Regions from separate parts of the Clostridium algidicarnis genome, predicted to be linked through region 3. Evidence: a T-box and tRNA genes for the amino acid it is inferred to sense, from the RefSeq annotation. Region 3 holds a T-box; the other regions hold tRNA genes.
The links. The T-box of region 3 lies ahead of thrS (threonine--tRNA ligase). A T-box ahead of a tRNA ligase gene usually reads a tRNA of that ligase, here a tRNA-Thr.
Positions count from the first base shown of each region.

Region 1: it has a tRNA-Thr gene. The T-box ahead of thrS (threonine--tRNA ligase) is inferred to sense a tRNA for this amino acid. The anticodon was not compared.
Region 2: it has a tRNA-Thr gene. The T-box ahead of thrS (threonine--tRNA ligase) is inferred to sense a tRNA for this amino acid. The anticodon was not compared.

Region 1 is NZ_JNLN01000001.1:2,142,986-2,151,068, reverse strand. It holds gene nagA (N-acetylglucosamine-6-phosphate deacetylase) at 1-275, shown strand, start outside; gene metK (methionine adenosyltransferase) at 330-1,505, opposite strand; SAM riboswitch class I at 1,604-1,703, opposite strand; tRNA gene BV55_RS0110235 (tRNA-Tyr) at 1,795-1,879, opposite strand; tRNA gene BV55_RS0110230 (tRNA-Thr) at 1,883-1,957, opposite strand; tRNA gene BV55_RS0110225 (tRNA-Val) at 1,984-2,059, opposite strand; tRNA gene BV55_RS0110220 (tRNA-Tyr) at 2,066-2,150, opposite strand; tRNA gene BV55_RS0110215 (tRNA-Thr) at 2,154-2,228, opposite strand; gene yyaC (spore protease YyaC) at 2,526-3,056, shown strand; gene mreB (rod shape-determining protein) at 3,161-4,192, opposite strand; gene spoIIID (sporulation transcriptional regulator SpoIIID) at 4,287-4,541, opposite strand; gene BV55_RS0110195 (M23 family metallopeptidase) at 4,727-5,479, opposite strand; gene spoIID (stage II sporulation protein D) at 5,835-6,872, opposite strand; gene murA (UDP-N-acetylglucosamine 1-carboxyvinyltransferase) at 7,110-8,083, opposite strand, start outside.
Region 2 is NZ_JNLN01000001.1:967,743-975,825, forward strand. It holds gene BV55_RS0104835 (DnaD domain protein) at 1-965, shown strand, start outside; gene BV55_RS0104840 (ATP-binding protein) at 958-1,938, shown strand; tRNA gene BV55_RS0104845 (tRNA-Thr) at 1,975-2,049, opposite strand; tRNA gene BV55_RS0104850 (tRNA-Asp) at 2,053-2,129, opposite strand; tRNA gene BV55_RS0104855 (tRNA-Val) at 2,138-2,213, opposite strand; tRNA gene BV55_RS0104860 (tRNA-Glu) at 2,222-2,296, opposite strand; tRNA gene BV55_RS0104865 (tRNA-Asp) at 2,336-2,412, opposite strand; tRNA gene BV55_RS0104870 (tRNA-Val) at 2,427-2,502, opposite strand; tRNA gene BV55_RS0104875 (tRNA-Glu) at 2,511-2,585, opposite strand; gene BV55_RS0104880 (CoA-binding protein) at 2,790-3,164, opposite strand; gene BV55_RS0104885 (carbon-nitrogen family hydrolase) at 3,414-4,250, shown strand; gene BV55_RS0104890 (BaiN/RdsA family NAD(P)/FAD-dependent oxidoreductase) at 4,237-5,469, shown strand; gene BV55_RS0104895 (acyl-[acyl-carrier-protein] thioesterase) at 5,552-6,310, opposite strand; gene BV55_RS0104900 (DUF1858 domain-containing protein) at 6,443-6,628, opposite strand; gene BV55_RS0104905 (adenylosuccinate synthase) at 6,729-8,015, opposite strand.
Region 3 is NZ_JNLN01000001.1:471,975-480,057, forward strand. It holds one part of gene BV55_RS15235 (IS3 family transposase) at 1-54, opposite strand, end outside; one part of gene BV55_RS15235 (IS3 family transposase) at 54-393, opposite strand; gene BV55_RS0102310 (CorA family divalent cation transporter) at 576-1,436, opposite strand; gene BV55_RS0102315 (DUF3867 domain-containing protein) at 1,580-2,155, shown strand; gene thrS (threonine--tRNA ligase) at 2,202-4,124, opposite strand; T-box leader at 4,197-4,421, opposite strand; gene BV55_RS0102325 (cell wall hydrolase) at 4,665-5,462, shown strand; gene BV55_RS0102330 (aldo/keto reductase) at 5,624-6,448, opposite strand; gene BV55_RS0102335 (50S ribosomal protein L25) at 6,958-7,548, opposite strand; gene BV55_RS0102340 (RidA family protein) at 7,821-8,083, opposite strand, start outside.

The sequences.
Region 1 (8,083 bases), 1.7 Mb from region 3:
AAAAGGTCATTGTTGAAAATGGCGCTGCTAGATTAAAATCTGGTTCTCTTGCTGGTTCTATTTTAACTCTAGATAAGGCTGTTAAAAATGTTTATAACAACACAGATTATCCTTTAAACGAAATTGTTAATATGGCTACTGTGAATCCTGCAAGACTTTGTAAGGTAGCTACTTTTAAAGGCTCTGTTAAAGAAGGATTCGATGCCGATCTATTACTATTTGATGATGGAATAAATATTAAAAAGGTTATAATTAATGGAAAGATAATTCTTTAATATTTCCATATTCGAAAAATTAACCTGGATATTTTAAAATATCCAGGTTAATTTTTATATATACCTTTTTATAACATTCACTTTATTTAACTTTTCCCATGGTAGATCTAGATCACTTCTACCAAAATGTCCATAGGCCGCAACCTGTTTATATATTGGTCTTCTTAGATCTAGTTCTTTAATTATTGATGCTGGTCGTAAGTCAAATACATTGTTAATTATTTCTATTATTTTTTCATCACTTATTTTTCCTGTCCCAAAAGTATCTACATCAATGGATACAGGTCTTGCAACACCTATAGCATAAGCTACTTGAATTTCTATTTTATCAGAAACTCCAGCTGCAACTAAGTTTTTAGCAACCCATCTTGCTGCATAAGCTGCAGATCTATCTACCTTAGTTGGATCTTTTCCTGAAAAAGCACCTCCACCGTGTCTTCCATATCCCCCATAAGTATCAACTATTATTTTTCTTCCTGTTAATCCTGAATCTCCTTGAGGTCCCCCTATTACAAATCTACCTGTTGGGTTTATATAATATTTTGTATCCTTGTCCAATAAGTTAGATTCAACTACTTCTTCAATTACATACTTGCGTAAATCTTTATCTATTTGCTCTAAAGATACCTCAGGGCTATGTTGAGTTGATATTACTATAGTATCGATTCTTTTAGGTTTATTATCCTCATATTCTACTGTTACTTGAGTTTTTCCATCTGGCCTTAGATAAGGAAGAGTTCCATTCTTTCTTACTTCTGATAGTCTTCTTGCTAACTTATGGGCCATAGATATTGGAAGAGGCATATATTCTTCTGTTTCATTACTGGCAAATCCAAACATCATTCCTTGGTCTCCAGCACCAATTCCTCCAAGCTCTTCTTTAGTACCATTTTTAGATTCTAAAGCTTCATCTACTCCCATAGCTATATCAGTTGATTGTTCATCTATAGATGTAAGTACTGAACAAGTTTCAGCATCAAATCCATATTTAGCTCTTACATATCCTATTTCCTCTATGGTTTTTCTAACTACTTTTGAGATATCCACATAACAATCCGTAGATATTTCGCCAGCTACCATTACCATACCTGTTGTTACCATAGTTTCACAAGCTACTCGTCCATTCGGATCCTTTGATAATATTGTATCTAATATGGCATCGGATATCTGGTCACACATTTTGTCAGGATGTCCTTCTGTTACTGATTCTGATGTAAATAGTTTCTTCATAATATTCCTATACTAAATTTTCTTTAGTATAGTTTTCACTCCTTTCTAAAACATAATAAAAAAGCCCCTCAAGAAAGAAGTGACTTTATTTCGCTTCTCTCTTATCTTGCAGTTATACTGCTGGAATTGGCACCGTGGCTTATTCGCCGGTTGCCGGGTTTCATAGGGCCCTTTTCCCTCCACCTCTCTTGATAAGAGCTTATATAATTTTATAACATAATAAATTCTACCATATTACATTTATTACGTCAATATCATCTCAACAAAAAAAAGACACATATGTGTCTTTTGGTGGAGGAAGATGGATTCGAACCATCGAAGTCGTAGACAGCAGATTTACAGTCTGCCCCCTTTAGCCACTCGGGAATTCCTCCATGTGGAGCTGGCAATAGGAATTGAACCTACAACCTGCTGATTACAAGTCAGCTGCTCTACCGTTGAGCCATGCCAGCAAAATATATAGTTTTAATTTTAAAAATGGTGGGCACAACAGGGCTCGAACCTGTGACCCTCTGCTTGTAAGGCAGATGCTCTCCCAGCTGAGCTATGCGCCCTGGGATTGGTGGAGGAAGATGGATTCGAACCATCGAAGTCGTAGACAGCAGATTTACAGTCTGCCCCCTTTAGCCACTCGGGAATTCCTCCATGTGGAGCTGGCAATAGGAATTGAACCTACAACCTGCTGATTACAAGTCAGCTGCTCTACCGTTGAGCCATGCCAGCATATCTACCAATGCTCTATCTTTTTACATACCGCATCGGCTGACAAGGTTTAGTATACCTAGATATAGATATAAATTCAACCTCCATTTTACCTCATTATCCTAAGTCAATTTTTCATTACTTCATTTTACTCTATAATACTATGTTTTTGGATACTATCCATATTTTTTTAATAAATTATACACTAAATATTTAAATAATTTAATATATAAACCCTAATCCTTCTATATAGCCACTTTATATGTAGCGTAATATTATTTTTTATTAAACATATAAATTAATTAGGAGGCGGTTATATTGAAAAAGGATAAGATTCATTACAAGAATGATATGGCTATTTTTGAACTTTCTAAGTTACTTAAAAATTATATAGATAAAAACACCATTTTAATATGTGTAGGTACAGATAGATGTATCGGAGATTCTCTAGGTCCAATTGTAGGTACATTTTTAACATATAAACTTTTCCCCTTGCCTGTTTATGGTAGTATTTCTTCTCCTATCCATGCTTTGAACTTAATTGAAAAGGTTTCACATATCAAATTACTACATCCTACCTCTAATATATTAGCAATAGATGCATGTTTAGGTGATGAGTCTTCCATAGGTGAAATTCAATTTAGGAATCTTCCTTTACATCCAGGTAAAGGGGTAGGTAAAACTCTACCGCATGTTGGTGATACATCAATTATAGGGATAGTTGATTTCAACAATGGAGACAACATCTTTATTAACAACACCATACGTTTAAGCTTTATTGTAGATATGGCAACCGTAATAACAGAATCATTATTTAATTCCTTGCAATTAAATAAATTAAAACTTTAACTAACCTAGGTATTATATTTTATATTATAATAGGGCTACCCTATAAAAAAAGAGTAGTCCTTTAAACGCAATAAAATATATGTAAATTAAATTCAAATCATATTTTAGTCAATTAGCTCAACCTTATTATCATCTAATGTAATATTTAGTTTGTCTATAAAGTCGAGCATCTTTCCTGTTCCAATGGCAACGCTTCCAACAGGATCCTCTGCAATATGTACAGGGACTTTTGAAACATGTTCTATTAGTTTGTCCAAACCATGTAGTAAAGATCCGCCACCTGTCATTACTATTCCTTTTTCTGCTATATCAGATGCTAATTCAGGTGGAGTTTTTTCTAATACAGCATGAGTCATTTCACAAATTACCATGACGGTATCAATTAAAGCTTCTCTCATTTCAAAAGATGTTACAGTTACACTTTTAGGTAACCCTGTTAATAGGTCTCTACCTTTTACATCTTCGCTAATTTCTTCTTCAACAAATACACTACCTACACTAACTTTAAGATTTTCTGCTGTCCTTTCTCCTATCATGAGATTATGCTTTTTCCTTACATATTTAATTATGGCTTCATCAAATTTATCCCCAGCAACCTTAATAGATTCACGTACAACTATTCCACCTAAAGATATTACCGCTATATCTGTAGTCCCACCACCTATATCAATAACCATATTGCCACTAGGTAAAGTTATATCAATTCCTGCGCCTATAGCTGCAGCTAGTGGTTCTTCTATAAGAAAGACCTTTTTTGCACCTGCATTCATTGCAGCCTCTTTCACTGCTCTTTTTTCTACTTCGGTGGATTCACAAGGTATGCAAATCACAACCTTCGGTGTTGAGATCTTTCTTTTCCCACAAGCTTCACTTATAAAATATTTCAACATTTTTTCTGTAGTATCATAATCCGATATAACTCCATCCCTCATAGGCCTTATAGCTACTATATTCCCTGGAGTTCTACCTATCATTTTTCTAGCTTCTTCTCCTACAGCAAGTACCTTATTTGTATTATTATCTATTGCTACAACTGAGGGTTCTTTTAATATTACCCCCTTACCTCTAACATAAACCAATACAGTTGCTGTTCCAAGATCTATGCCCATGTCCATATTTGTTTTCCAAAAGCACATTCTACTTCCACTCCCACTTTCCAATTTTATATTAATTCGGCTATTCCATATAAGAATATCCAGAATCTTCTTTTATATTATACTAAGAATGTGCCTATCCTTCAACATTTTTATATTTTAATTTAGTAGCTTTTCCTCCTCTTATATGACGCTCAGATTTATTTAAATCTAAAATTAGTTTTGCTTCCTTTGCAATTACGGGATTTATTTTAGGTAATCTCTCTGTCATATCTTTGTGTATTGTACTTTTACTAACACCAAACTCTTTTGCTGTTTTTCTTATAGTCGATTTTGAATCAATTATATATTTGGCTACTTCTAGCACTCTCTCTTCTATATAGTCCTTCAAAGTGCTGCCTCCTTAATATCTATATTTATAAATATGCGCTTATTTTTCTTTAAATTACTTTTCATATACTTTCTGCCTAAGAAAGTATATGATAAATTTATTTTGATTAATTTAATCCTTATAATCCTTAAAATATTCTTATGTTTTTCTTAGCTTAGATGAAATTCATCTAAGCTAAGAATTTGTTATTTGTAGCTTACATACTTTTCAGGATCAACCTTAATGTTATCTTTTAAAACTTCAAAGTGTAGATGATCTCCATACTTTTCTTCACTATAGTTACCAGCTGTTTTACCAACCTTTCCTATTTCTTGACCTTTAGATATTTTTTGACCTTCCTTTATTTGAATATCATCTTCTAAATTCGAATATAAAGTTTTTAAGCCATTTTTATGGTCTATAACCATATATCTTCCAAATTCTGTATTGTCATTATCTACTTTTTCTACCACACCATCAGATACTGCTAAAACCTTTTGCCCAAGATCAGCTTTAATATCTACTCCTGATCTAGTTCTCCAAGTACCAAGGGTGTCACAAAATATAGTTTCTTCAGTGAATTGCCTTACTAAGGATCCTTCTACTGGCTTCTCAAATTTAGTATCGACACTTTTAGAAACTGCAGCTGAATCTTTTGATTCTACTGTAGATGATACCTTCTCATTTTTTTCCTCAACTTTTATGGTTTCTTCGGACTTTTTGTTATTATCCTTTACTTGGAGAGCATTGTTTATATCTATTTCTTTTGATTCATGTCCCTCAGATAGTCTTAGATCTTCTTCATGCTGCACGCTAGGTGGTCCATCCATATCAGATTTATTACCTTTTACAGTTACTACAGCTATGGTAGCTACTATACATAAACACACAAATAGTACTACATAAAAACCCTCCCTTTTAAAAAAATTAGTTGTCTTTTTACTTATTTTTTTGTCCATAATGAACACCTCCATATTACTAGTCTGTCCTTTAGAAAATAAAAAATACATAAATTTAGTATTTTTTCTTCTACATTTTTCTAAATATTTCTTCATATTTCTACAATTTACCCAATATATATCATGATTAATATATTTAACTCTCTTTGAATCATTATAATTACATATAACGGCAACTAAATAAAGACACAGAAATATAAATTATCACTGTGTCTTTATTTCAAAAAAATATTTTATTTTTAATTACTTGCTCTAATAAAAACTAACCACCTTTTAGAAATTAAAGGTTTCTTTATCAAAAAGGCTAGGGCTTAAATTTTATTTAACACTCTGTTAAATTAAAGATTGCAACTTACTACTTATTAATGTTTTCTATTTCAATTCCTTTATAATAATGGGATAGTATCTCTTTGTAAGTTTTATTATCCTTCCCCATGACATTAGCCCCCCATTGACTCATACCTACACCATGTCCATATCCAACACATTGAATTTCTATTTTATCCTTTTCAAAATTTATATTGAAATTTGCCGAATTTAAATTAAATAATTTTCTAAATTCTACTCCAGTTAATGTGTGTTCTCCTAATCTTATATTTTTTACAGCACCCCCATCCGTTCTTTCTAAGATTTTAACTTCTTTTAATAAATTTTCGCTATTTAAATAATCATCTTTATAATTTTCATTAACTTTAATTATAAATTCCTTATAAGTAAATATTTCTTTTGATTTATATTTTGGCGCTATCTCTTCTCCAGGACTTTCTACAGACTTTAAATATGATTGAGAAAAAGTAAAAACCTCATCTGAATTTTCTGTTTTACCTGAACTTACTGCAAAATACTGTGGATTAAGGACTAAACTTCCCTCACAAATTAATATTTCACCATTAGTTTTCTCCACTGCCTCCTTTATCTTATTCCAATACTCTTCACCCTTATCTTTACCCCACTTTTTTACTCTTTCATCCTTTCCAACGTATACTTGACAGTGCATGCCATCACAAATATGTCCACCTTTAGCTTCCTTACAATTAAAAAGTATCTTGGATACAGCAAAGGTCCTAGCCGCAACTGCTTGAGCTTTTAAAGCCTCTTCATTAAAATTTGCTGGCATCTCTGATGCTACTACACCGATTATGTATTCTTCTAAATTTATTTCACTTACTTTATTTTTTTCTTTATTATAAACTTTAATATTTTTAAAATCTTTACCATCTAATTGATTTTTATAATAATCAACATTTTCATTTCCCTGGTATCTCTTAATTTCTTTTATACTATTATCTTTAAATCCAATAATTATTAATGGTAACAATACTATAAATAACATGAATAACATAAAGCAAATAATAATTCTTTTCAAATCAAAATTCCTTATAGCTTTGTACATTTTATTCTCCTTATATGTATTGATATTTATATAAACCTCTTATCTTAAGATTAATAGCTCATATAAAATTATATTGTTATTATTATAAATATATAACTTTAAAATAGATTTAAAGTTATATATCTACAATTAAGTTGCAGCTAATTGTGGTAATCCATAATCATTTCCAATAAACATTTAACCTCATGCCCTAATCTTCAACATATTAATACATGAAGCAACCTCCTAGATATTACACTATATGTTTATTCTTTCAATGCACGCTCCTAAGGATTTTAATTTCTTTTCTATATCCACATATCCCCTATCAATATGATAGACATCAGAAATTTGTGTATTACACTCTGCTGCAAGTCCACATAATATAAGTGCTGCTCCTGCCCTTAAATCTGTAGCTCTAACCTCTGCTCCAGTAAGTCCCTTTACTCCTTCTATTACAGCGCTCCTTCCATCTATCTTTATATTTGCCCCCATACGTTTAATTTCTGAGGCATGCATGAATCTATTTTCAAATACAGTCTCAGTTATTATACTTGTTCCATTTGAAAGTGATAATAGGGCCATCATTTGAGCTTGCATATCCGTTGGAAATCCTGGATAGGGCATAGTTTTTATATCTACAGGTTTTATATCTACATCGCCATAAGTTGTTGCAACCCCATCTTTAATGTCAATATTAATTCCACATTCAGATAATTTAGCTAATATAGGCTTAATATGCTCTTCATTTACCCCATTAATTTTTATTTTGCTTTTAGTCATAGCTGCAGCAATCATGTATGTCCCAGCTTCAATCCTATCGTATATAGGCTTGTGTGTAACACCTTTTAGTTCACTTACACCTTTTATCTTTATTCTACCTGTTCCTGCGCCTTCTACTATTGCTCCCATGTCATTTAAATAATCTGCTAAATCTTTTATTTCCGGTTCTTCTGCAGCATTTTCTATAACTGTTTCTCCCTTAGCCAAAACTGCAGCCATCATTATGTTTTCCGTAGCTCCAACAGACGGGAAATCTAAATAAATCTTATTTCCTATAAGTCTATCAGCCTTTCCTTCCACATAACCGTGACCTAAATATATTTGAGCTCCAAGGGAGCTTAATCCTTTTAAATGAAGATCTATAGGTCTACTTCCTATATTACATCCTCCAGGTAAAGACAATTTCACTCGTCCAAATCTTGATAGCATAGGTCCCATTATTAAAAAAG
Region 2 (8,083 bases), 500 kb from region 3:
GTAACATTTTTATAGAAAGTTATATGCCAAAAGCTAGAGGCGAATTTATAAAAGTGTATTTATTATTATTAAAATACAGTGTTTCTGGAGAACTTGGAGTAAATTCTACCATCCTTGCCTCCGCTTTAAACTTATTAGAATCAGATATAATGAACGCTCTAAATTATTGGAATGACGAAGGCGTCTTGAAGATTATTCCAATAGATAAAATGGGCAATTTTAATATAGAATTTATTAATCTTGGAGAGGATCAAGCCACTTCTAAAGTAAGTCTTTTAGAAGAATTAAACAATTCTTCCGTAAAGGATATGTTGCAAGAAATAGAAAAGCTTCTATCAAGACCTTTATCTCCAAAAGAAATGTCTACCTATATAGGATGGGAAAAAGACTTAAACTTTTCTCTTGAAATGATATTTTTACTTATTCAATATTGTATATCCAAAGGTAAAACAGATTATAGGTACTTCGAAAAGGTTGCTCTGTCATGGTTTGATGCTGGCATAAAAACTATAGAAGATGCCCAATTATATATTAAAAGACATGAAGATAAATGGATTAAATATAGACAGATATTAGATTACTTGGGCATAAAAGATGCTGATATAATGAAACCTCAAGAGGAAATGCTTAGTAAATGGGTAAATCAGTATAAGTTTTCTATTGAAATAATTGAAAAAGCTTGTACTATTTGCTTTGAAAGATTAAATAGAGCCGACTTTAAATATATTGATGGTATACTCTCTAGTTGGAACAAAGATAATATAAAAACTTTAGAAGATATTGCTGCAAAGGACCTAAAAAGAGCATCAACTTATAACAAAGGTAATAATAACAACTACAATAATAATAACTATAATAACAACAACAAAAATAGTAAAAATAGTAACTTCAATAATTTCGAACAAAGAACCTATGACTTTGATGAATTAGAAAGAAAATTGTTAGGATGGGATAAGGATGATTAAAGGATATCAAGAATCTGTAATTAGAATATATGAAAATATTCAAGAAGAAGAGAAAAAGGCTCTTAAAAAAAGAAGGGCTGAAATCGAAAAAAGAGATCCTAGAATATTAGATATAGAAAATAAAATAGGTAAACTTTCTGTTGAGCTTGCAATTAGTTCTATGAAAGATATTGATAATAGGGATGAATATCTAAATAACCTTAAATCCTCTATCACAGATCTTAGAGTAAAAAAGTCAGAAATGCTAGTAACTTTAGGATATAGTCTTAATTATTTAAATCTAAATTATAGATGTCCTAAATGCAAAGATACTGGATTTATAGGCGCTTCTAAATGCACTTGTTATAAACAAAAATTAATACAACTTCATTATAAAGATTCTCAGCTACAAGAGCTTACACGAACAAACAACTTTAAGTCTTTTGATTTTAATTTGTATCCTACTCATAAAATAGGTAATGAAAAAGATACTCCAAGAAAAAACATAGAAAAGATTTATGATAGATCTTTAGCATATATAGATAATTTTAAATCTCACTCAGATAACCTTTTATTTTATGGCAATTCTGGCACTGGTAAGACATTCTTGTCTACCTGCATAGCAAAAGAACTTCTTGATAAAGGGTATCTTGTAGTATATAAGACATCTGATGAATTAATAAAAGATCTTCGAGATCTTAAATTTAATTCAAATAAGATTTTAGAAGAATTAATATTTAACTGTGATTTACTTGTAATAGATGATTTAGGTTCAGAATCAATTACAGACTTTACAAGAGCAGAACTGTTTAATCTTTTAAATAAGAGGTTACTTACTAAAAAAAGAATGATAATATCAACTAATTTAACCTTAGAACAACTCCTTCAACAATACTCAGAAAGAATAACCTCAAGGCTTCTTGGGAACTTCGATATAAATAAGTTTTATTGCGAAGATATAAGAGTATCAAAAAACTTAAATAAAATAACATAAAAAAAAGACTTCTAAAAATTAGAAGTCTTTTTTTTATGGAGCTGGCAATAGGAATTGAACCTACAACCTGCTGATTACAAGTCAGCTGCTCTACCGTTGAGCCATGCCAGCAAATGGCGACCCAGAAGGGACTCGAACCCTCGACCTCCGGCGTGACAGGCCGGCACTCTAACCAACTGAGCTACTAGGCCGTATATAATGGTGGGCACAACAGGGCTCGAACCTGTGACCCTCTGCTTGTAAGGCAGATGCTCTCCCAGCTGAGCTATGCGCCCATTATATATGGTGACTCCTAGGGGAATTGAACCCCTGATACCACCGTGAAAGGGTGGTGTCTTAACCGCTTGACCAAGGAGCCTCATTAAGTATTGTATTATGTTTTATTTTATATTTTATATGGCGACCCAGAAGGGACTCGAACCCTCGACCTCCGGCGTGACAGGCCGGCACTCTAACCAACTGAGCTACTAGGCCATATTCATATAAAATGGTGGGCACAACAGGGCTCGAACCTGTGACCCTCTGCTTGTAAGGCAGATGCTCTCCCAGCTGAGCTATGCGCCCATAATACATGGTGACTCCTAGGGGAATTGAACCCCTGATACCACCGTGAAAGGGTGGTGTCTTAACCGCTTGACCAAGGAGCCTCATATTACTTGTCGGTTGCTTATTGGGAAACCTGACATAGACTATAATACATAATAAATCTGTTTCTGTCAACATTTATTTTTTAATTACTTTATATTTCATCTGTTTTTGTCATTTTAAAGGCCTTATAGCCCTTTAAAAGCCATAAAGCCCATTAAATATATCTTATGTTTAGTTATTGTTCATAGATATATTAAAAGTCTTTATTCCATTTTAGAAAGTTCTACTAGAGCACAACCTTTTATTGCTATAATATCATTTTGATTGCAAAAGTCTATTATTTCGTCACTTTCTGCACCTGGTTGTATAAGAATATTTTTTATACCCATTTCATGAGCTTCTTTTACTATATCTATTCCTTTTATAGGATTTATGCAAAGATCTAATACCCCTATGGTATAGGTTACTTCTTTCAATGTTTTATAAGCACCATCCATTTCTGACTTATAGGTAACTCCTTCAACATTATAATCATTTTCTTTTAACTTTTTTAATATCTTATTTGCATACTTACCATCATTTAAGACATCTCCAACAACTACCCAATTCTTGTATTTCATAAAATCTTTAGCTTCCATCTTTATTCCTCCAATCTTTTAGTTATTATAACTGAATTAGATCAAAACATTTTTATAAAATTTATTAAGCTTACATTTTATTTATATATTAATATAAGTATACCCTATTATTTGAATTTATGTTTTAATATATTGTTAAGATTATTAATTACTCTAGTCTTTATTCTTAACCTATTGTAAAATTATATTTATAATAATATGAATGCTTTTAGCAACATGGGTTTCAATATGAATATACGAGGTGAAATTATGAGGATTGGTTTAGCTCAAATGGATATAATCTTTGAAGATAAACATTTAAATATGCTTAAGGTTGAAAAACTTTTAAAAGATGCTAATAAAGATTCTATTGATCTTTTAATTTTTCCTGAAATGACTCTTACTGGATTTTCTATGAATTTAAAAGATATGCTTGAAGGGCCTCTTTTAGATTCATCTTCAGTATCTTGGTTTTCTACTAAAGCTTTGGAATACAATATTAATTTAGCCTTTGGATATATAGAATACCATGGAGATAAGGGATTAAATAATTTAGTTATCATATCAAAATATGGAACCATACTAAGCAAGTATTCAAAAATCCACCCATTTTCTTATGGTAAAGAGTCTATGTATTACAAAGGTGGAGATGAGTTTATTCTAACTAGATTAGAAGACCTTATAATAGGTAGTACCATCTGTTATGATTTAAGATTTCCTGAACTTTACCAAATCCTAAGCAAAAAGGCCAATATTATATTAGTCATTGCTAATTGGCCTCAGAAAAGAAAGGATGCTTGGATAACCTTATTAAAGGCTAGAGCTATAGAAAATCAATGCTATATAGCTGGAGTAAATAAGGTTGGCATGTTTGGTAACACATATTACTCAGGTGACTCTATGATTATAGATCCTTTAGGTAATATAATAACCTCATTGTCAGATATTGAAGGTGTAATTTATACTGATATTAATATAGATGAAGTGGATAATTTAAGAAAAAAATTCAATGTTAAAGAAGATAGAAAAAATCTTCTTTATATAAAAGGCCTTAATTCAAATATAACTATAAAAGATGAAAGAGAGGACTCGCATGATATATCATGATACTTTAATAATAGGCGGAGGTGCCTCTGGCATATTTTCAGCCATAATAGCTAAGGACCTCGGTCACGATGTTGCTATTTTAGAAGGTAGCAATAGAATAGGAAAAAAGATTTTAACTACTGGAAATGGTAGATGTAATATAACAAATAAAAATATAGTTTCTCCTTACCTAACTTATCATAGTGAAGATTCAAAGCTTTTTAATGCTGTGTTAGATAGTTTCACAGTAGAAGATACCATAAGTACCTTTTACTCTATGGGGCTTCCCCTAACGCTATTAGACCATGGAAAGATGTATCCTATGTCTTTGCAATCAACTTCAGTACTGGATATACTAAGAATGTCATTAGATGATAAAGCTATTCCTATATATCTTGAAAACAAAGTTACTAAAATAACTCCATCTAAAAATGGATTTTCCATAACTTCATCTTCAGGTGAAAGTTTTACTTGTAAAAAGCTTATATTATCTACAGGTGGCAAATCAGCGTCAAAGACTGGTTCTGATGGTTCTGGATATAAATTAGCTGAAAGTTTAGGTCACAAAATAATTAATACCATTCCTGCTTTAGTTCAATTAAAATTAGATTATAATAATCTAAAGGCTATATCAGGCATAAAATTTGATGGTAAAGCCTCTATATTAGTAGATAAAAAGATTGTGAGAGAAGAACTTGGAGAAATACTCTTTACTGATTATGGAATTTCAGGCCCTCCTATCCTTCAACTAAGTAGGATCGCATCTAAGGGGTTAATTAAAGGAAAAATTGTAGAAATAGATATAGATATGATGCCTAATATGTCAAAGGAAGAACTAAGTATATTTTTAGAAAATCACTTCGAGGTTTTTTCTTATAGGAGTATTTATGAGTCTTTTATAGGTATAATAAACAAAAAACTAATACCTATATTTTTAAAGGAATGTGACATTCTGGATATACACTCACCTTGCTATGATTTGGATTGGAAGAAAAGACAAACTTTAATAAATAAGCTAAAGGCTTGGACATTTAAAGTAATTGATACCAATTCATTTTCAAATGCTCAGGTCACTTGTGGAGGTGTAGACACAACTGAAATAAATCCCTTAACATTAGAATCAAAAATTGTTTCAAATTTATTCTTTTGTGGTGAGTTATTAGATGTAGATGGAGATTGTGGAGGATTTAACCTCCAATGGGCTTGGAGCTCTGCTGCAGTAGCTGCTAAGTCATTATAATATAATAATATAAAAGTTGTAAAATTTAAGGGGAAATGATGAAGATGTAACCACTACACTCATCATTTCCCCTTATTTTAAATTAATTCTCTTGATTACTTATCCAAGATGTCTCTAATAGGGTAACTTCTTTTCCTTCATCATCTAAAATTCTATGTATACAATCCATAGTATCTCCATTATCATCTATTTGAACTTGTGAGGTTATGCTATGTCCATATCTAGTTTCTTTTTTATATACCACTTTAATTCTTTTTAGCGTGTATTTAAGCATCTTTTCTAATGGAACAGCCTCTATAGCCCAGGAAATATATTTTGCATTGTTTACATGCCTATTAGTATCTATATCACTATACCTTATGGTAAAGTTTTCCTCATTATCTACTTTAGTTAAATTTTTAATTTTATCTATATTCAATTCTTCATTACATTTTTCATCAATATTGTAAGCCTTATATAGGCTCTTTAAAATTCTAATTGGTTTTCTTTTTTCAATATCTATTAAGAACCATACTGATTTTGCTGTACCTATAATATTACCATTTTCATCACAAACTTCATGCTCCCTAAATGCATAAAACTTTTTAAGTGAATATGCGCTAGTTTTAACTATGATTTTTTCACCATATTTAGGGAACCTTACTATATCTATATCCCACTTATATAGTACCCAAGCTGCATTATTAGATTTTAGATAGTCAAGACCTATACCTAATTCTTCGCTTTGGTAGGTAGCTACATCTCCAAAAAAGTTCACCAAAGATGTTATAAGAGCGTTCCTATTATAATCAATGTCATGATAATATATTTCATATTGTTTTGCTGTAATAATACCTCTCATCTAAACCCCTCCAAATAAACTATATTATATCTTTGTAATAAATTAACCATATAAATTACAAAAGTGATTTACCTTAGTCTAATTATATGTAAAGACAAAAGTAAATCACTTATTTATATATATTAGATTTTATTAACCATTAAGAGCACTAAGTAGTTCCTTTATATCAAACCCGTGAACCATAGCTGCCTCTTCTAATGTTTCCATTTGAGATGCCGGGCATCCAACACAACCCATCCCAAAACTCATCAAGACTTCAACGGATTCTGGATACTCCATAACTACATCTCCAATAGTCATTTCTTTTGAAATTTCCATGTATATCAACTCCTTTTTTCTTTTCAGGATATAATATTTATTATACCCTAGAGAAATCTTATATACAATAAAGATATTGTTAAATTAACAATAATATATTTTAAATTTCACCTACCATTATTGTTTGATCTCTTTTGGGACCTACCGATACTATAGATACTCTTATTCCTGTTAATTCTTCTATCCTATTTAAATACACTTTAGCATTACTTGGAAGATCATTGTAGCTCCTAGCCTCTGCTACCGAATTATTCCATCCTTCAAACTCTTCATAAACTGGTTCACATTTAGCAAGATCTTCAAGACTTGCTGGGAAGTAATCTATTACCTCATTTTCAAATTTATATCCAGTACAAATCTTTATCTTTTCAAGTCCTGCTAAGGTATCTATCTTAGTCACAGCAAAGCTTGTAAGTCCAGATACTCTAGCTGTAGTTTTTAATATTACAGTATCAAGCCATCCACATCTTCTAGCTCTTCCTGTAGTTACTCCATATTCATGTCCATTTTTTCTTATCCAGTCCCCTGTTTCATTTATAAGTTCTGTTGGAAAAGGACCTTTGCCAACCCTAGTTGTATAAGCTTTAGCTATGCCTATAGCATTAGTTATCATGGTTGGCCCTATACCTACACCATTAGATACTCCCCCTGCGGTAGTGTTAGAGGAGGTAACATAAGGATATGTTCCATAATCTATATCTAAAAGCATACCTTGAGCACCTTCAAATAATACTCTTTTATCTTTCTTTATTTCATTATATACTCTTACAGATGTATCTTGTACAAAAGGTTTCAGCCTCTTTGCATAGGCACTATATTCTTCATATATATCTTCAAAACTTAATTTTTTTCCACCTAAAACCTTAACTATATATTTATTTTTAATTTCTATATTAGCTCTTAGTTTTTCTTTAAATACCTCAGGTTTTATAAGGTCGCATACCCTAATACCAGACCTTTCAAACTTGTCTGTGTAGCATGGTCCTATTCCTTTTCCTGTAGTACCTATATCATCCTTGCCTCTTGCCTTTTCATTTAAACTATCTAGTACCTTATGGTAAGGCAATATTACATGAGCCCTATCACTAACTATTAATTTTTCTCCATTTATAGTCTCACCTAAAGATTCTAAGTATTCTATTTCATCAAATAAAGCCTTAGGATCAACTACTACACCATTTCCTATTACATTTAAAGTGTTTTCATATAGTATTCCTGAAGGTATTAAATGTAGCTTATACTCTTTTTCACCCACTACTACAGTATGCCCTGCATTATTTCCCCCTTGGTATCTTACAACTACATCTGCTGACTTTGCCAAGTAGTCTGTCATCTTACCTTTTCCTTCATCTCCCCATTGAGCGCCTAGCACTACAAAAGCTGACATTAATATCACTCCTTTTCAAATTATATTATATTATTAATTATTACCTTATTTTTAAATAATATTTAAAA
Region 3 (8,083 bases):
GTTTGAAATCTCCGCGGAGGCTGTGGATGATTCTCGCTTTTTTTTCAGAAGAGTTTCCTCCTCTAAACGCAGCCTCCTCAGTTCTTTTAAATAGGAATTCTCTATTCTTAACTTGAGATTTTCATCTTCAAGTTGTTTTAAATACTCTGAATTATTGCTTACATTTTCAATATTTGTGAGTTTACTTTCCTTTGGCTTAGACACTTTGGAACGGCGCCCCTTTCTTTTGGGTCGTAAAGCATCAGGACCAGCAATTCTAAAATCGTTTACCCATTTCATAACATCTCGAGAAGATTTTACACCATACTTATTTGCTAAAAAGTTTTTTCCCCCTTCACCATTCATGTATGAATTTACAATTCTTTTCTTGAATTCATAATCATATTTTGCCATAAAAAACCGACCTCCAATTGCTAGATTTTTAGGTCTAACTTTTAGGGGTCGGCTCAGAATTAGGCTGCTTTTATTAAAAACTTATATACAATATATGATTGACACTTTTTTAACTACCTGCATCTTTTGTAGAATAATATGTAATTGATTATTATATAACGAACTAAATACTCCATAATTTTTTATCGTCTCTTTCTATTTGTAAAAAAGTATATTATACCAAATGCTACAGCTGACATCATGACAGCTACAGTTATATAAAATCCTTGTGGATGATCTAATAATGGCATAAACTTAAAATTCATACCAAATATTCCTGATAATATACTAGCTGGAAGCAACATCACCGTTATAAATGTTAAAAGTTCCATAGTCTTATTCATTCTATTAGAATATATTGAGTTGTAAATATCTATACAAGAATATATAGAAGACTCAACATTTTCAGCTAGATTTAATGTATCTTGAAAAGAAAAAAATAATTTATCATAAAGTTTAATATCATTAAATTCATCTTCAAGATAAACTAGTATAGACTTATAATAATTAGTGCATCTTTTAATCATATATATTTTCTTCTTATCCTTTAAAAGCGATTCAAGTTGTATACTATCTTTAGCTACAGCATCTTCGAACCTAATTTCCACATCATCTTCTAGCTTTATTAGCTTCTGATCATAACTTAACATAAGGAACTGAAATAATGACAAAAACACAGTTTTATAATCTATTTCCTTATTCCTACTTATCTTTTCTTCTATAAATTCTATGAACCCTTTTTCTTTAAAATATAAGGATACTAATCCATCTTCAAGTACAGCCTCAACTCTTTTTTTATTTAATTCATCTACATAAGGCATATTAATAACTATCTTATTTTTATCTTTTATCTCTATGTCCCTGCTAAAATTAATATTTGAACTCCTTTTAGTGAACATATCTTCATATACGTCTGTTAAATATAATACTGCATCTCCACTTTTTATTTCTTTATATCTTTTGTTTTTTTCTATCTTACCATCTTTATATAATACTATACCCAAATTAACCTCTCCTTTAAACTATTACAATTAATTAAGTTATATATTTAAAACAGCGTGGATGCAATAATTACTTTAAATATATGTTGTATACTATTATAATGTATTTAAGCATAGTATAATAGAGTAACTAAGGAGGATTTAAGATGACTGATAATAAAGATGATAGAATTGTTGATTTTAATGAACTTAAAAATAAAGCTAGGGAAAAGGATATAGATAATTTTGAACAATATATATATGATCTATATTATTCTTTATCTCAAGGCGAATTATCTATAGCAGCATTTTCTTCAAAAATCAAAGAATATATGGATAAGAACTCGATTTCTTCTGAAAAACTTTTTAACATTCAAAAAGAAATGATGAAAAGGTATGGTTTAGATCCTAAAGATATAGAAGCTCAAATGAAAAGTTTAGGTCTAAACTTTTCTGAAATGCCAATAGAGTCGGACTATGAGAATATAAGGAAGGCTATAGGATTTAATGAAAAATATAAGAACAGCCTAAATTCAAAAGTGGTTAGTACCTATTCTATATCCAATAATTCTAATAAGGTAGATATAATCTTAGATAAAGAAAATGTAATTCTTAGAAGCAGTAATGCCATAAACCTTAAGGATTTAGAACTAAATGAATTTTTATGTTCATATAAAAAGGTAATAGAAGATAAGCCTTTAAATATATCTTTATGTGAAAATATAAAAACTTATGAATATTAATAAAAAGCGACCCTAGAGTCGCTTTTTATTATACTCTATTTACTTTTTAGACTTCAACTAAATAATTTTCTTTACTATCTACTTCTTTTTGTATCTTTTCTATAAAGCTATCTAGTGATGAAACACCTTCGTCTCCATTTTTTCTACTTCTAACTGAAACTTCATTATTTTCTACTTCTTTTTCACCTACTATTAATAGATAAGGTACTCTTTCCATACGTCCTTCGCGAATTTTGTAACCAATCTTTTCAGCTCTAAAGTCAGTTTCAACTCTTATATCTTTTTCTTTAAGTTGTTTTTCAACTTGTTTTGCATAGTCATGGAATTTCTCAGATATAGGTAATACCTTAACTTGTACTGGTGAAAGCCATGTTGGGAATGCTCCAGCAAAGTGTTCTATTAATATACCTATAAATCTTTCAATGCTTCCAAATACAACTCTGTGTACCATAACTGGTCTATGCTTTTCTGAATCTGCACCTATATAGGAAATATCAAATCTTTCAGGCATTTGGAAATCTAATTGTACTGTTCCACACTGCCAAGTTCTTCCTATACAATCTCTTAAGTGGAAGTCTATCTTAGGACCATAAAATGCTCCATCGCCTTCATTTATCTTGTATTTAAGCCCAGCTTTATCTAAAGCTAACTTAAGACCATTTGTTGCAAGTTCCCAATCCTCATCGCTTCCCATAGAGTTTTCTGGTCTAGTTGAAAGTTCTACAAAATAATCAAATCCAAATTTCTTATAAAATTCATCAATTAATTTAATAACATCTACAACTTCATCTGTAATTTGATCTTTAGTCATGAATATATGAGCATCATCTTGAGTAAAACATCTAACTCTCATAAGTCCGTGTAAAGCACCTGAAAGTTCATGTCTATGAACAAGGCCAAGCTCTGCAAGTCTTATTGGTAACTCTTTATAAGAATGCATACTATCTTTATATACTAATATAGATCCAGGACAATTCATAGGTTTTATTGCAAAGTCTTCCTCATCTATCTTTGTAAAATACATATTTTCTTTATAGTGATCCCAGTGTCCTGACTGATGCCATAAAGATTCGCTTAATATAATAGGAGTTTTTATCTCATCATATCCTGCTTTTCTATGAACCTCTCTCCAGTAATCTTCTAAAAGATTTCTTAGGACCATTCCTTTAGGATAAAAGAATGGGAATCCTGGACCCTCTTCATGCATCGCAAAAAGTCCGAGCTCCTTACCTATCTTTCTATGATCTCTTTTTTTAGCTTCTTCTAACATATTTAGGTATGCTTCAAGCTCGCTTTGTTTTGCAAAAGCTGTTCCATATATTCTTTGAAGCATTTTCTTTTTTTCGTCACCTCTCCAATAAGCTCCTGCAAGAGACAACAATTTAACTGCTTTAACCTTTTTAGTAGAAGGTACATGAGGACCTGCACATAAGTCGACAAACTCACCTTGCTTGTAAAATGATATAATAGAATCCTCTGGTAAGTCTTGTATTAATTCTACCTTATAATCTTCATCTTTATTCCTTACATACTCGATAGCTTCTGATCTTGGAAGCTCAAATCTTTCTAATTCTAAATCTTCTTTTATTATCTTTTGCATTTCTTTTTCTATTTTTTCTAATATTTCTGGTGTAAAAGAAAAGTCCGCTTCAAAATCATAATAAAATCCATTTTCTATAGCAGGTCCTATTGCTAATTTAACCTGTGGGTATAATCTTTTAACTGCCTGAGCCAAAATGTGAGATCCAGTATGTCTTAATGTCCATTTCCCATCATCATCTTCAAAAGTTAATATTTCTAATTTACAATCCTCGTTTATTTCAGCCATAAGCTCAGATCTTTTTCCATTTATTTTAGCTGATAATGCTTTTTTATAAAGACCTTGACTTAAGCTTTTTGCGATTTCACTTACCTTTGTTCCTTTTTCAACCTCTATAATACTTCCATCTTTTAGTGTAACCTTAATCATAATAATCCTCCTTCTTTAATCTATATTAATTTACTTGAATTTATTTTTTTGTAAAATAAAAACTCCTCCCAGAAATGGGACGAGTAAACGCGTTTCCACCCAAATTGGTAACAAACTTTCTAAAAAATTTGTACCCCCTCGAAACTATTAACGCTAGTACACGGAAATGCTTACTATATATTTCAGCACTCTACTCAGAGATGGTATTCGGTTGATTTTATTTAAGAATACTTTCAGCCAAGGTATCCTATCTCTTTAAATTTCTATCCAACCTACTGTTCTCTTCACTGTATTTATATTTTTAATATTGTACAAAATTATATCACGTTATAATATAATGTCAATACTATTTATGTAAATAAGTAAAAATAAAATATTGGTGTATAATATAATATCAATACATGGTACAAAATACCTTTATAATAACTAAAACCTTTTAACCACATATGCCCACTGATGCCACCTATCTACTATAGATTTTATGTACAAACCTTTGTTACACTACCCTTAAATCTAAAATAATGAAAGGATGGATCATAAATGAGATTAAAATCTTTAAAATCAAAAGTACTAGCGGGTAGTTTATTAGTTTTGATATCTACTTCTAACTATGTACAAGCTGCTACATATACCGTGCAAAGTGGTGATTCACTTTTTAAAATAGGAAGGTTATTTAATGTTCCATATAATACTATAATGAATGACAATAGTCTTAAATCTTCATTAATATACCCTGGTCAAAAGCTATATGTAAATTCTACAGAGTATACCATTAAATCTGGAGATAGCTTATTTAAAATAGCAAAGAAATATGGTATATCCATTGATAATTTAAGATTTGCAAACAACATATATACAGACTTAATATATCCAAATCAAGTATTAACTATACCAAATGGAGGACCTGCTATAGTAAATCCACCAAGTAAAAAGCCAAACCCTCCAATTGAAAATAAAAATCCTATAGTTAACTATTCTAATGAAGATCTAGATTTATTATCTAGACTTGTAACAGCAGAATCAGAATCAGAACCTTATAGTGCAAAAGTAGCCGTTGCCGCAGTAATTTTAAATAGGATTAAAAGCGATATATTTCCATCCTCAATAAAAGATGTAATTTTCGATAAAAGTGATGGATATTATCAGTTTACACCTACTATGAATGGTTTTATAAATAAACCAGCTTCTGAAGATTCAAAAAGAGCTGCTAAAGAAGCTTTATATGGGTCTGACCCAAGTAATGGCGCTTTATACTATTTTGATGATACCGTTACTAACAAGTGGCTTTTATCAAAAAAGGATGCTGCCGTTATAGGTAGGTTAATATTCAAATATTAGTTAATGAAAATTTACCACATAAGTACGTGGAGCATGACTTAACTATATGCTGCTATATTTTCACATATCTTAATTAAAAAAAATTGAGAATTCCATTTAAATTTTCAAATGGAATTCTCAATTGTATTAAGATATATTTTTAAAATGGCTTAATTAATAGGTTAAAAAGTAATTTCATCTGGGTCAGGCCCAATTCTTTCTTCTTTGTTCAAAGAAGCTATCTTTTCCATATCCTCTAAAGAGATCTCAAAATCAAATATCTCTGTGTTTTCTTTTATTCTACTTGGAGTTACTGATTTAGGTATTGCTACAACTCCCATTTGAATATCCCATCTTAATGTAATTTGTGATATGGTTTTATTATATTTAATCGCAAGATCTTTCATAAGATCTATTGAGAAGACTTCACCTTGCATAAGTGGTCCCCAGGCTTCTAACTGGATATTACTTTTTAGACAAAAATCTAAAACCTCTTTATTTTGAAGCTGAGGATGAAATTCAACTTGATTTACCATAGGACATATATTAGCTTTTGCCATAATTTCATTTAAATGATGTACTTTAAAATTACTAACCCCTATGGCTCTTATAAGCTTTTCATCATAAAGCCTTTCTAAAGCTTTCCATGTTTCTTTATTTAAATCTTTAGGCCAATGTATTAGGTATAAATCTAAATAGTCTGTTTTAAGTTTTTTAAGGGAAGCTTCAAAAGCTTTAAGGGTACTATCATAGCCATGATCCCCATTCCAAACCTTACTTGTTAAAAAAATCTCTCTTCTTAAAACATCACTTTCTTTAATTGCATTTCCTATTCCCTCTTCGTTTTTATACATAGATGCAGTGTCTATATGCCTATATCCGACATTTAATGCTTCTAATATGGAGGCCCTAATAGCATCATCCTTCTCAATTTCAAAAGTACCAAATCCTAAACAAGGCATCTGTATACCATTATTCAACTTAAAACTTTTAGTCAAAGTTTTCATCTTATACCTCCTGATATGTTACATGCTTTTTAAATATATAGCTTTATTATATAAAATCATTAACAAACAAACTATAAACTTATTACATTCAAAGTTATAGTATGTATTTATTATAACATAGATAATTAAATAAGCATTATCTTTTTTCTAATTTTGTATCTATAGAATTGGAATCTGTACTAGTTTTATAAAGTTTTATCTGAATATTACATCTTCTATATTGAAATTTATACTATTGTGTATTATTTTGCATATCCTCTTACAATATTAATACCATCCTCCATATATACATCTAAAAATATAAATTTAAAATACTTACCAACAATTTACCTATCTTTTTAATCTTATTTGAATCAAAGTTTAAAACTTTTTTTATTTTAATACCTAAAAAACACTATATAGTAGACTTTTTAACATCTACCCTATAGTGTTTTTTATTATATATGCTGTTTATAATTAACTTTATAAATCATTACTTTATCATAACCTATAAAATCCATTAAAATACTTTATTCTTCAGGAGTTAAAACTTCTTCTGTTTCATCCTCGTCAATTTCTTGTTGTTTTGATGAAGATACTAATGCAACAACTTCATCTTTATCATCAAGAACTTCAAGATTAGAATCTATTATTATATCGCTTACGATAATTTTATCACCAAATTCTTTATCTTCTACATCTATTTCAATTCCCTCTGGCATATATTTCATCTTACCACTTAACTCTAATTCAGTTAGGTAATTTTCAATCATTAAGTTTTTACTTTCAATCATTCTTTTACCTGTAAATGTAATTGGTACTTTAATCTTAATTTCTTCATTTTCACTTATAGATTGCATATCTATGTGAATAAGTTTTCCAGTAGCTGAGTCTCTTTGAACTTCTTTAACTATACACCTTGTGCTGGAATTTCCAATATTAACTTTAAATCTAGATGTCTTTGTGTTATCTTTTAGTAGTTTATTTAGTTCAAGAAAATCAAATTGAACAGATTTTGATTCAAAATCTTGTCCGTAAATTATTCCTGGTATGAAGCCCTCTCTTCTTATTTTTTTTGCATTTGAGCTTCTTTCTAAAGCTAGTATATTATCTACTGGCATCTAATCTACCCCTTTCTTAAAATAAATTCAAGTAGACCAGTCATCTACAGTGATTTATACGTTTAATTGTATACCTATGGCTTTTTATGTCAAGGTTTAAGATGCTTTGTTTATACTTTGTTAACCCTTTGTTTAAATGATTGTCTTAAAATTTAGAATTTTTCACATATTATTTTCAAAAAAAGCCTTGTTTTAAACAAGGCTTTTCAAGTAAAATAATTTCATATATAAAATTTAATCAAATCATAATAAATATGAGTCTAAGAATCACTTTATATTAAAGCTATAACTTCTATTTCTACAATAGCATCTTTAGGTAATTTAGAAATTTCGATGCAAGATCTTGCTGGTGGATTTTCTTTAAAATAACTTGCATAGACTTCATTCATATCTGAAAAGTCATTTAAATCTTTTAAAAATACTAAAGTTTTAACAACCTTGTCCATGGATGTTCCCGCTTCTTCTAATATAGCTTTAACATTTTCAAGACACTGAGCTGTAGCATTTTTTATATCTTCAACTAATTCATTATTTT